DNA from 2 places in the Clostridium pasteurianum DSM 525 genome. Region 1 is predicted to be linked to the other one. Evidence: predicted binding sites of a transcription regulator. Region 1 holds the regulator's gene; the other holds the start of a gene.
The links. Region 1 encodes HrcA, which represses chaperone genes, less so after heat shock. Its sites were predicted from a motif close to TGTTAGCACTCNNNNNNNNNGAGTGCTAACA; they were not measured.

Region 1 (5,203 bases):
TGAGAAGTCAAAACCTCCTCCATCAAAACCTCCATATCCACCAGCACCTGCTCCATTGAAATCAGCTGTTCCAAATTGATCATATTGTGCTCTTTTTTGAGGATCTGATAAAACCTGATAAGCTTCATTTATCTCTTTAAATTTTTCTTCGGCTTCCTTGTTTCCTTTATTTTTATCAGGATGATATTTTATTGCAAGCTTTCTAAAAGCCTTTTTGATCTCATCCTCACTGGCACCCTTCTGTAAACCAAGTACCTCATAAAAATCCTTTTTTGCCATTCAATTCACCACCTATATAACAACAAATTGCTTATTTATCTTAAACGTACATTCAGCATTATATAATATTTAAGAAAACAATGCTACATACAACAACATTTTTAGTCTTTATAACTCAAATATAAGGGAATGGTAAGCCCCTTCCCTTATATATATTATACTGTGTAGATTATATTTTTTCTATAATTATTTATCTTCATCTACTTTATAATCAGCATCTACTACATTGTCATCTTTCTTTTCTTCATTATTTTCAGTTCCTGCACCTGCCGCACCAGCTGTTCCCTGTGCTCCTTCTGCTCCTTGAGCTGCTGAATATATTTTTGAAGAAACAGCATAGAAGGCATCAGTTAATTCCTGTGTAGCTTTCTTTATAGCTTCTATATCTTCACCGTCTTTAACTTTTTTTACTTCTTCAAGTTTTGCTTCAATGCTGGATTTATCTTCAGCAGAAACCTTATCTCCAAGATCCTTTAATGTCTTTTCTGTCTGATAAACAATTTGATCTGCATTGTTCTTTACTTCTATAGATTCTTTTCTCTTCTTATCTTCTTCAGCATATTTTTCTGCTTCCTTAACAGCCTTATCTATTTCATCATCACTAAGGTTTGTTGATGCAGTTATTGTTATATTAGCTTCTTTTCCAGTTCCCTTATCCTTTGCAGAAACATTTACTATACCATTTGCATCTATATCAAATGTAACTTCTATTTGAGGAACTCCTCTTGGTGCTGGAGCAATTCCTGACAATGTAAATCTGCCAAGAGTCTTATTATCATTAGCCATTGGCCTTTCACCTTGAACTACGTGTATTTCAACGGAAGTCTGACCATCTGCTGCTGTTGAGAATACCTGACTCTTTCTTGTAGGTATAGTAGTGTTTCTCTCTATTAATGGAGTAGCAACATTTCCAAAAGTCTCAATTCCAAGTGTTAATGGTGTTACATCAAGAAGTAATACATCTTTAACATCTCCAGTTAAAACACCTGCTTGAATAGCTGCACCTACTGCAACACATTCATCTGGATTAACGCCCTTTGAAGGATCTTTGCCTGTAAATTCTTTAACAGCTTCCTGTACTGCTGGAATTCTTGTAGATCCACCTACAAGTAATATTTTATCAATATCACCTATGCTAAGTCCTGCATCAGCAAGTGCTTTTTTCATTGGTTCTATTGTATCTGCAACTAGTTGACTAGTTAATTCATTGAATTTTGCTCTTGTAAGATTAAGATCTATATGCTTAGGACCAGTAGCATCTGCAGTTATAAATGGTAAATTTATATTAGTTTGAGTAGAAGATGATAATTCTATCTTAGCTTTTTCAGCAGCTTCTTTTAATCTTTGAAGTGCCATTTTATCATTTCTTAAATCTATACCATTCTCAGCTTTAAAAGTATCAGCTATATAATCCATAACTTTATTATCAAAGTCATCTCCACCAAGACGTGTATTACCATTAGTAGCTTTTACTTCAAAAACTCCATCTCCTAATTCTAGTATAGATACATCAAAAGTACCACCGCCAAGGTCATAAACAAATATCTTTTGATTTGTATCCATTTTATCAAGACCATATGCAAGAGAAGCTGCTGTAGGCTCATTTATTATTCTCAATACTTCGAGGCCAGCTATTTTTCCAGCATCTTTTGTTGCCTGTCTTTGACTGTCATTAAAATATGCTGGTACAGTTATAACTGCCTGAGTAACTGTTTCACCTAAATAAGCTTCAGCATCTGCTTTTAACTTTTGAAGTATGAAAGCTGAAATTTCCTGTGGTGTATGTTCTTTTCCATCTATATTAACCTTATAACCAGTACCCATGTGTCTCTTTATGGATATTATTGTCTTATCAGGATTTGTAATTGCCTGTCTTTTTGCAACCTGACCAACTAGTCTTTCACCATCTTTTTGAAATGATACTACAGATGGAGTAGTTCTTGCCCCTTCTGCATTTGCTATAACAACAGGATCTCCTCCCTCCATAACTGCAACACATGAGTTTGTTGTTCCTAAGTCAATACCTATTACCTTTGACATAATGTAAAACCTCCTAGTTTTCATTTAAAAATTTATTCTATTTTAAATTAAGTAATATTTCTATTTATAGACATATTTAAAATAAATGACTTATGTGCTATTTATTTTAAACTATCTTAATTTGCGACTTTAACCATACTGTATCTTATAACTTTATCTGCCTTTTTATATCCTTTTTGAAGTACTTCAGCTATACTGTTTTCTCCAAGGCTTTCATCTTCTATATGCATAACTGCATTGTGTACATTTGGGTCAAATTCCCCGCTGGAATCTATTTCTTCTACTCCAAGCTTTGTAAGAGAATCCTTAAACTGTCTCACTGTCATTTCAATTCCCTTTTTTAAATCTTCCACACTACCATCAATAGAAGAAGCCCTTTCCATATTATCAAGAGCTGGTAATATATCTTTTAGTACATCAGCACAAGCATCTGAATATATTCCCTCTTTTTCCTTAGCTGTCCTGTTTCTGTAGTTTTCATATTCAGCTACAGTTCTTAGAAGTCTTTCTTTAACTGTGTCCAATTCATTTTTTAACTTTTCATTTTCATCCTTAAGCTTACTGTTCAATATCTTCATTTCTTCAAGCTCCTTATCTTTAGATGAGGCATCTTCTTGTAACTCTTCAAATTCTTCATCTTCAAGTTTTTGCTCATCTTCAAGGATTTCAGATGAATCAGCATTCTGCTTATCTTTCAAAGTTTCATTTACCTCTTCATTCTTCAAGTTTTCATTAGTCTCTTTGTCAATATTATTAATATCAGACATTCACTTCACCTCTAATCATCATCAAAATAAATCTTATTAATGTTTTTGTTCAATTCTTTTGTTACCTTTGTTAATATAGAAACAACCTTTGAATAAGGAATTCTGGTTGGGCCTATTACACCTATTGAGCCAAGTTGTCTTTCCCCTAAGCTGTAAACTGCAGATATAATACTGCAATCTCTTACACCTGGAATATAATTTTCATGACCAATACGTATAGATATTTTAGATTTATTATCTAAAATATTTTTTATATTACTGACATCATCTACAAAAGATAAAATCTCTCTAGCTCTTTCTATATCCTTAAATTCAGGATAATCCAATATATTTGTAATTCCTTCAAAATACACTTCTGAATTATTACTTTTACTATTTAAGCTGTCATATAGATGTGGAATAATTGCATCAAATATATCTTCATAACCATAAAGATCCCTTTTAAGATTATTTATAACTTCAAGATTTATCATATTTATACTTAAATCTCTAAGTCTTAAATTTAATAAATTATTTATCTTATTTAGTACTTTATTATCCAGTGGATTTTTAACTTTTATAATATTGTTCTTTATAAGACCACTGTCAGTTACAATAACTGATACAATACTGAAATTATCTATACCTATAAGTTGTATTGACTTTATTCTGCTTTCTTCCACAGATGGAGTTTTGACAACACTTATTAATTTTGTAAGCTCTGATAGTAAAACAGTGGCTTGACGTATGAGTCTATCAACTTCAAATAATGCAAAATCAATAAGCTGACTCTTTATCATATACTCTTCTTGTGGTGATAATTTTGAAACCTGCATAATTTGATCAACATAAAATCTATAACCTTTATCTGACGGTTTTCTCCCTGAGGAACTATGAAGCTGTTCTATATATCCCATATCCTCAAGATCTGCCATTTCATTTCTTATAGTAGCAGAACTTATACCTAAGTCATATTTCTTGGCTATAGTTCTTGAACCTACTGGCTCTGCTGTATTTATATAATCATTTATTATTGCACTGAGTATCTTTAGTTTTCTACCATCAATCCCATCCATAATTATCACCTCTTTATTAGCACTCGTCCGTGTTGAGTGCTAATCACTATGTTTTTAAAATATCACTGGATAATTTTTTTGTCAAGTTTTTTATTATAATTAATTGAGATTAAATTTAAGCATTTATAAAATTTAACTCCTTAATTCTTAAAATTACTAGATATATTGCCATATCATATTTATATCTAAATAATAGTATACATGTTCGTATAAATTATATTCATCAAATTATATATTAATAAAATCACTCAGTATATAATTTGATATTTCCATTCCTCTTGGTGAAAAATACATTCTATCTTCTTCAACAATTAGCATATGCAGAGATTGATACTTTTCTATAACATCGCTGTAAATAGAAAATATATCCTTTCTAAATCTATTTTTAAATTCTTCTATAGAAATCCCTTTAATTTTTCTAAGTCCAAGGAATATGAATTCCTCCATTTCATCTTCTAATGTATTAGTATAATTTTCTACTACTGCAGTATTATCTTCTTTAATCAATTGTATATATTTTTTTACATTAGATTCATTTCTATACCTTATTCCATCATAATATGAATGTGCTCCCGAACCTATTCCAATATAATTTTGTAAATTCCAATAGGTAAGATTATGTTTACATTCTAAACCCTTCTTTGAAAAATTAGAAATTTCGTATTGAAAATATCCATTTTTACTTAAAAACTCTTTTGTAATAGAATACATTTCACTTACAACATCCTCATCTGGTAAATCCATTTCATCATATTTATTAAAAAAAGGAGTGCCCTTTTCTAATATAAGACTATAGCAAGATAAATGTTCCGGATTTAAATCAACTATAACTTCTAAAGAATGTTTCCACATTTCAACATTCTGTCCAGGAAGACCAAACATCAAATCTATATTTATATTATTAAAACCCATACTTCTAGACATATTATAACTATTTAAGAAATCATTATAATTATGTATTCTTCCTAAAGTTTTTAGTAAACTGTCCTGTACTGACTGAAGACCTATACTGAGTCTATTTACTCCCATATCTTTTAAAACTTTAAGTTTCTCTTTTGTAAA
Region 2 (5,203 bases), 570 kb from region 1:
ATTGCATAATGTTGTTTTCAATGCAGAAATATTCTGCATTCCCTGTAGATGTATGGGTTAAAAGAGCTATGATGCATTTTTATGTAGCTCCGGATGTTTCATTAAAAAAAATAAGAGATTTTGGAAGAAATAAATTTGGAATGCTGTCAGGATTTGCTCAACAGTATTTGTTCTACTATGCTCGCGAAAATAATATAACTGTTTAGAGGATATTAAAAAGTAACAAAATCTAGGGATGTTTATTAAATATTCCTAGATTTTGTTATTTGCTTAAATTAATAGATTTTTTTATATATACTTTAATGTATTTTTAAACTTTGATTTTCTATGTAAAAATCTATATATCACATATAGTATAAATCCAAATAGCATTGATAAAAATACTATTAATATAAGACAGTGCATAAAAAATGATTCAGGAAGAATTAAAATTACAGGATCTGCGCTAGGATCAAATAACCAAAAATCATTTCTGAATAATATTTTATGAAAGCTATCAAAATAATCTGTAAAACCTGTCATGAGAATAGGGGCTAGTATTAACGGAAAAACCATTAAACTTATACCTGATACTTTCAAATATAAATATATCTTATTTTTTATGCTTATAATAACAGAAATAATAATAAATATTATAGAAAAGTACAGAAAATAATTTAAATTTGAGAAAATCCTATGTACTTCAAAAAAATGTGTTTTTCCGTTAACTGATGAGTCAAGTGTTGGAAGAATAAAGTCTGATGGATTGGATTGGTTCAAAAAGTCAATTAAATAATTATAGTTAGTTTTAATAGTGCTGACGTCTATGCCAGAACTTTTTTCTATGTCTAAGTTTACTATATCATAATAATAAAGCGACTTAAAATTAGAAACTATTTTAGTAAAAAATGCAATTGTAGCTAGAAATATAATTATTGACATAACTAATTGAAGTATAAAAATTTTTTTATTAGACATATTTATCTCCTACTATGTATTAATTAATAAAGAACTTATTTTGTTTACAATTATAATTATAATTGTTTATATGTATTTTTAATATAGATTTATTAAAATATTTGTTAAAATTACATGAAAATAAAGGATTTTTATACTTTTATATTTGAACTATAGACATATAAAGAAAATAGGAGTAATTAAGTAAAATATGGATATAGTAAGAGATAATTAAATATAATTGACTATATTACCTGTATTAGTGCTAACATGAAATTTGCTTATATAAATGCTATTAATTATTATAATAATTGTATTAGCACTCAAGTGTAATGAGTGCTAACAGGTAAAAATAATAATATATTTTTTAATAAATTGAGGAGGGTTTAAAGATGAAAATTAGACCACTTGGAGACAGAGTTGTTATTAAAAGATTAGAAGCAGAAGCAACAACAAAGAGCGGAATTGTTTTGCCAGGATCTGCTAAAGAAAAGCCAGAAATTGCACAGGTTGTAGCAGTAGGACCTGGTGGGTATGTAGATGGAAAAGAAGTTAAAATGGAATTGAAAGCTGATGACAAAGTATTTTTCTCAAAATATAGTGGAAATGAAGTTAAGCTTGATGGAGAAGAATATTTAATTGTAAAACAAGATGACATACTTGGAATAGTTGAAGATTAATCATTAAGATAGAAATTAGATTTTAATATTGTTTGGAGGGATTTATATGGCTAAAAGCATATTATTAGGTGAAGAAGGCAGAAGATCTATGCAGGCAGGTGTAGACAAACTTGCGAATACAGTTAAGGTAACACTTGGACCAAAAGGCAGAAACGTAGTTTTAGATAAAAAATTTGGATCACCACTTATAACTAATGATGGTGTAAGTATTGCAAGAGAAATAGAATTAGAAGATCCATATGAAAACATGGGAGCTCAACTTGTAAAAGAAGTTGCTACAAAAACTAATGACGTAGCAGGAGATGGTACTACAACAGCTACACTATTAGCACAGGCTATAATAAGAGAAGGATTAAAAAATGTTACAGCAGGTGCTAATCCAATGCTTATAAGAACAGGTATAAATAAAGCTGTTGAAGAAACTATTAAAAATCTAAAGGAACTTTCAAAACCTATAAATGGAAAAGAAGACATAGCTAGAGTTGCAGCTATTTCAGCCAGTGATCCAAATATTGGAAAACTTATAGCAGATGCTATGGAAAAGGTTGGTAACGAAGGAGTTATCACTGTAGAAGAATCAAAATCTATGGGAACAGAATTAGACATAGTTGAAGGTATGCAATTTGATAGAGGATATTTAAGTGCTTACATGGTAACTGATACAGAAAAGATGGAAGCAGCTCTTGATGATCCATATGTACTTATAACAGATAAGAAAATTTCAAACATACAGGAAATACTTCCACTATTAGAACAAATAGTTCAACAGGGAAAGAAGCTTTTAATCATAGCTGAAGATATCGAAGGAGAAGCTCTTACAACACTTGTTGTAAATAAATTAAGAGGTACATTTACATGCATAGGTGTTAAAGCTCCTGGTTTCGGAGATAGAAGAAAAGATATGCTTAAAGATATAGCTATTTTAACTGGTGGAGAAGTTATATCAGATGAACTTGGAAAAGATCTTAAAGATGTAACTTTAGATGAGCTTGGAAGAGCTGAAAGCGTTAAAGTTACAAAAGAAAACACTACAATTGTAAATGGCAGAGGTAGCAAAGAAGAAATTAAAGACAGAGTTGCTCAAATAAAAACTCAAATTGAAGATTCAACTTCAGATTTTGATACTGAAAAATTAAAAGAAAGACTTGCAAAACTTGCAGGAGGAGTTGCAGTAGTAAAAGTAGGAGCTGCTACTGAAACAGAACTTAAGGAAAGAAAGCTTAGAATAGAAGATGCACTTGCAGCAACAAAAGCAGCTGTAGAAGAGGGAATAGTTCCTGGTGGTGGTACAGCTTACTTAAATATACTACCAGAAGTTAAGAAAATTACTGATGAAGATCCAGACGTTCAAGTTGGAATTAACATAATAGTAAAAGCTCTTGAAGAGCCTGTAAGACAAATAGCAGCAAATGCTGGACTTGAAGGTTCTGTTATAATAGAAAAAGTTATAAACAGTGAAAAGGGTATTGGTTTTGATGCTCTTCGTGAAAGATATGTAGATATGATAAAAGAAGGAATTGTAGATCCAACTAAAGTTACAAGATCTGCACTTCAAAATGCTGCATCTGTAGCTTCAACATTCCTAACAACTGAAGGTGTGGTTGCAGATATACCTGAAAAGAATCCTGCACCAATGCCAGGTGGAGCTCCTGGAATGGGAATGGACGGAATGTACTAATTTAAAAAGTAAATATAGTGTAAAAATATCTCGTAAACTTAGTTTACGGGATATTTTTATATTATAAAATTGTTTCATTATAAAATAATTTGTTTTTATGAATTATTACAATTTACCCATAAAAATTAAATATTTAAATAATTAATTTGTACATTAAATATTATTTATATAAAATATGATTATAAATATAATTATATTGGTAAATATATATAATATTAAGATGTTTATATTTTATAATGTGGCAATTTTTGCAATTGACAAATGTATTTATTTTAAATAAAATAAGTGATATTGTTGAGAATAATATATAATTATATGTGTGTAATTTTATTTAGAAAATTAAAAAACCAATATTCTTGGTTTTTTTGTTTATTAATATAAAAGATATGGATAGAAAAGGTAAAATATATTTTCTATTCCATTGTAGTGCATAGAACTGGTAGAGCTTGTTACTACTAGTTATAGATAAGTTAATAATAGTTTACTATATGCTGAAAGGAAGTTATGATAATGGCCAAAATTTTAAAACAAGCTTACACTTTTGATGATGTGTTATTAGTACCTAATAAATCTGAAATTTTACCAAGAAATACAAACCTTAGTACAAATCTTACTAAAACTATAAAGCTAAATATACCTCTTATGAGTGCTAGTATGGATACTGTAACGGAATCCAAAATGGCTATAGCTATGGCAAGAGAAGGTGGTATAGGAATAATACATAAGAATATGACAATTGAAGAGCAGGCTCTTGAAGTAGATAGGGTAAAAAGACAAGAGAATGGAGTTATAACTAATCCTTTTTCACTAGCACCTGAAAATACAATTGAAGATGCTCTTAAACTTATGTCTAGATACAGAATTTCTGGTGTTCCTATAACCGTTGAAGGCAAATTGGTAGGAATAATTACAAATAGAGATATAGTATTTGAAAATGATTATACTAAGGCTATTTCTGAAGTTATGACCTCTGAAAAACTTATAACTGCTGTAGAAAATACTACTTTAGAAGAAGCTAAAGAAATATTAAAGAAAAATAAAATTGAAAAACTTCCATTAGTTGATGAAAATAATTATTTAAAAGGACTTATTACTATAAAAGACATAGAAAAAGTAAAGGCTTTCCCAAATGCTGCAAAAGATAAGCAGGGAAGACTTCTGTGTGGTGCTGGTGTGGGTGTTACTGACGACATGATGGATAGAGTAGATGCACTTGTTAAGGCACATGTAGATGTCATAGTAGTAGATACTGCTCATGGTCATTCTAAAGGCGTAATAGAAGCAGTGAAAAAAATAAAAGAAAAATATACTGATATTCAAATCATTGCAGGAAATATAGCTACTGGTGAAGCTACAAAGGAGCTTATTGAGGCTGGAGTAGATTGTGTAAAAGTTGGTATAGGACCAGGATCTATCTGTACAACTAGAGTTGTTTCAGGTATTGGTGTACCTCAATTAACAGCAGTAATGGATTGTGTTGAAGTTGCTAACAAATATGGAATACCTGTAATTGCAGATGGTGGACTCAAGTATTCTGGAGATATAGTTAAGGCTTTGGCGGCCGGTGCTAGTGTAGCTATGCTTGGATCAATGTTTGCAGGCTGTGAAGAAGCTCCAGGAGAAATAGAAATATACCAGGGAAGAAGTTATAAAGTGTATAGAGGTATGGGATCTTTGGCTGCAATGGCAAATGGAAGTAAGGATAGATACTTCCAAGAAGGCAACAAAAAACTCGTGCCAGAAGGTGTTGAAGGAAGAGTACCATTTAAAGGATCTGTTGTAGATACAATTTATCAGCTTGTAGGCGGAATACGTTCTGGTATGGGATATTTAGGAGCAAAAGATTTGCATACTATGTACGAAACAGCAAATTTTGTAGTTCAAACTTCTGCTGGACTTAGAGAAAGTC

Region 2: CLPA_RS13865 (co-chaperone GroES) is a predicted target of HrcA. The motif match lies at 1,251-1,281, and genes of this name have one in related genera.

The regions. Positions count from the first base shown of each region.
Region 1 is NZ_CP009268.1:2,480,829-2,486,031, forward strand. Features, by position in the region: gene dnaJ (molecular chaperone DnaJ) at 1-279, opposite strand, end outside; gene dnaK (molecular chaperone DnaK) at 466-2,319, opposite strand; gene grpE (nucleotide exchange factor GrpE) at 2,436-3,086, opposite strand; gene hrcA (heat-inducible transcriptional repressor HrcA) at 3,098-4,141, opposite strand; gene hemW (radical SAM family heme chaperone HemW) at 4,370-5,203, opposite strand, start outside.
Region 2 is NZ_CP009268.1:3,053,203-3,058,405, reverse strand. Features, by position in the region: gene CLPA_RS13875 (DNA-3-methyladenine glycosylase family protein) at 1-206, shown strand, start outside; gene CLPA_RS13870 (TIGR01906 family membrane protein) at 289-957, opposite strand; gene CLPA_RS13865 (co-chaperone GroES) at 1,329-1,616, shown strand; gene groL (chaperonin GroEL) at 1,663-3,294, shown strand; gene guaB (IMP dehydrogenase) at 3,805-5,203, shown strand, end outside.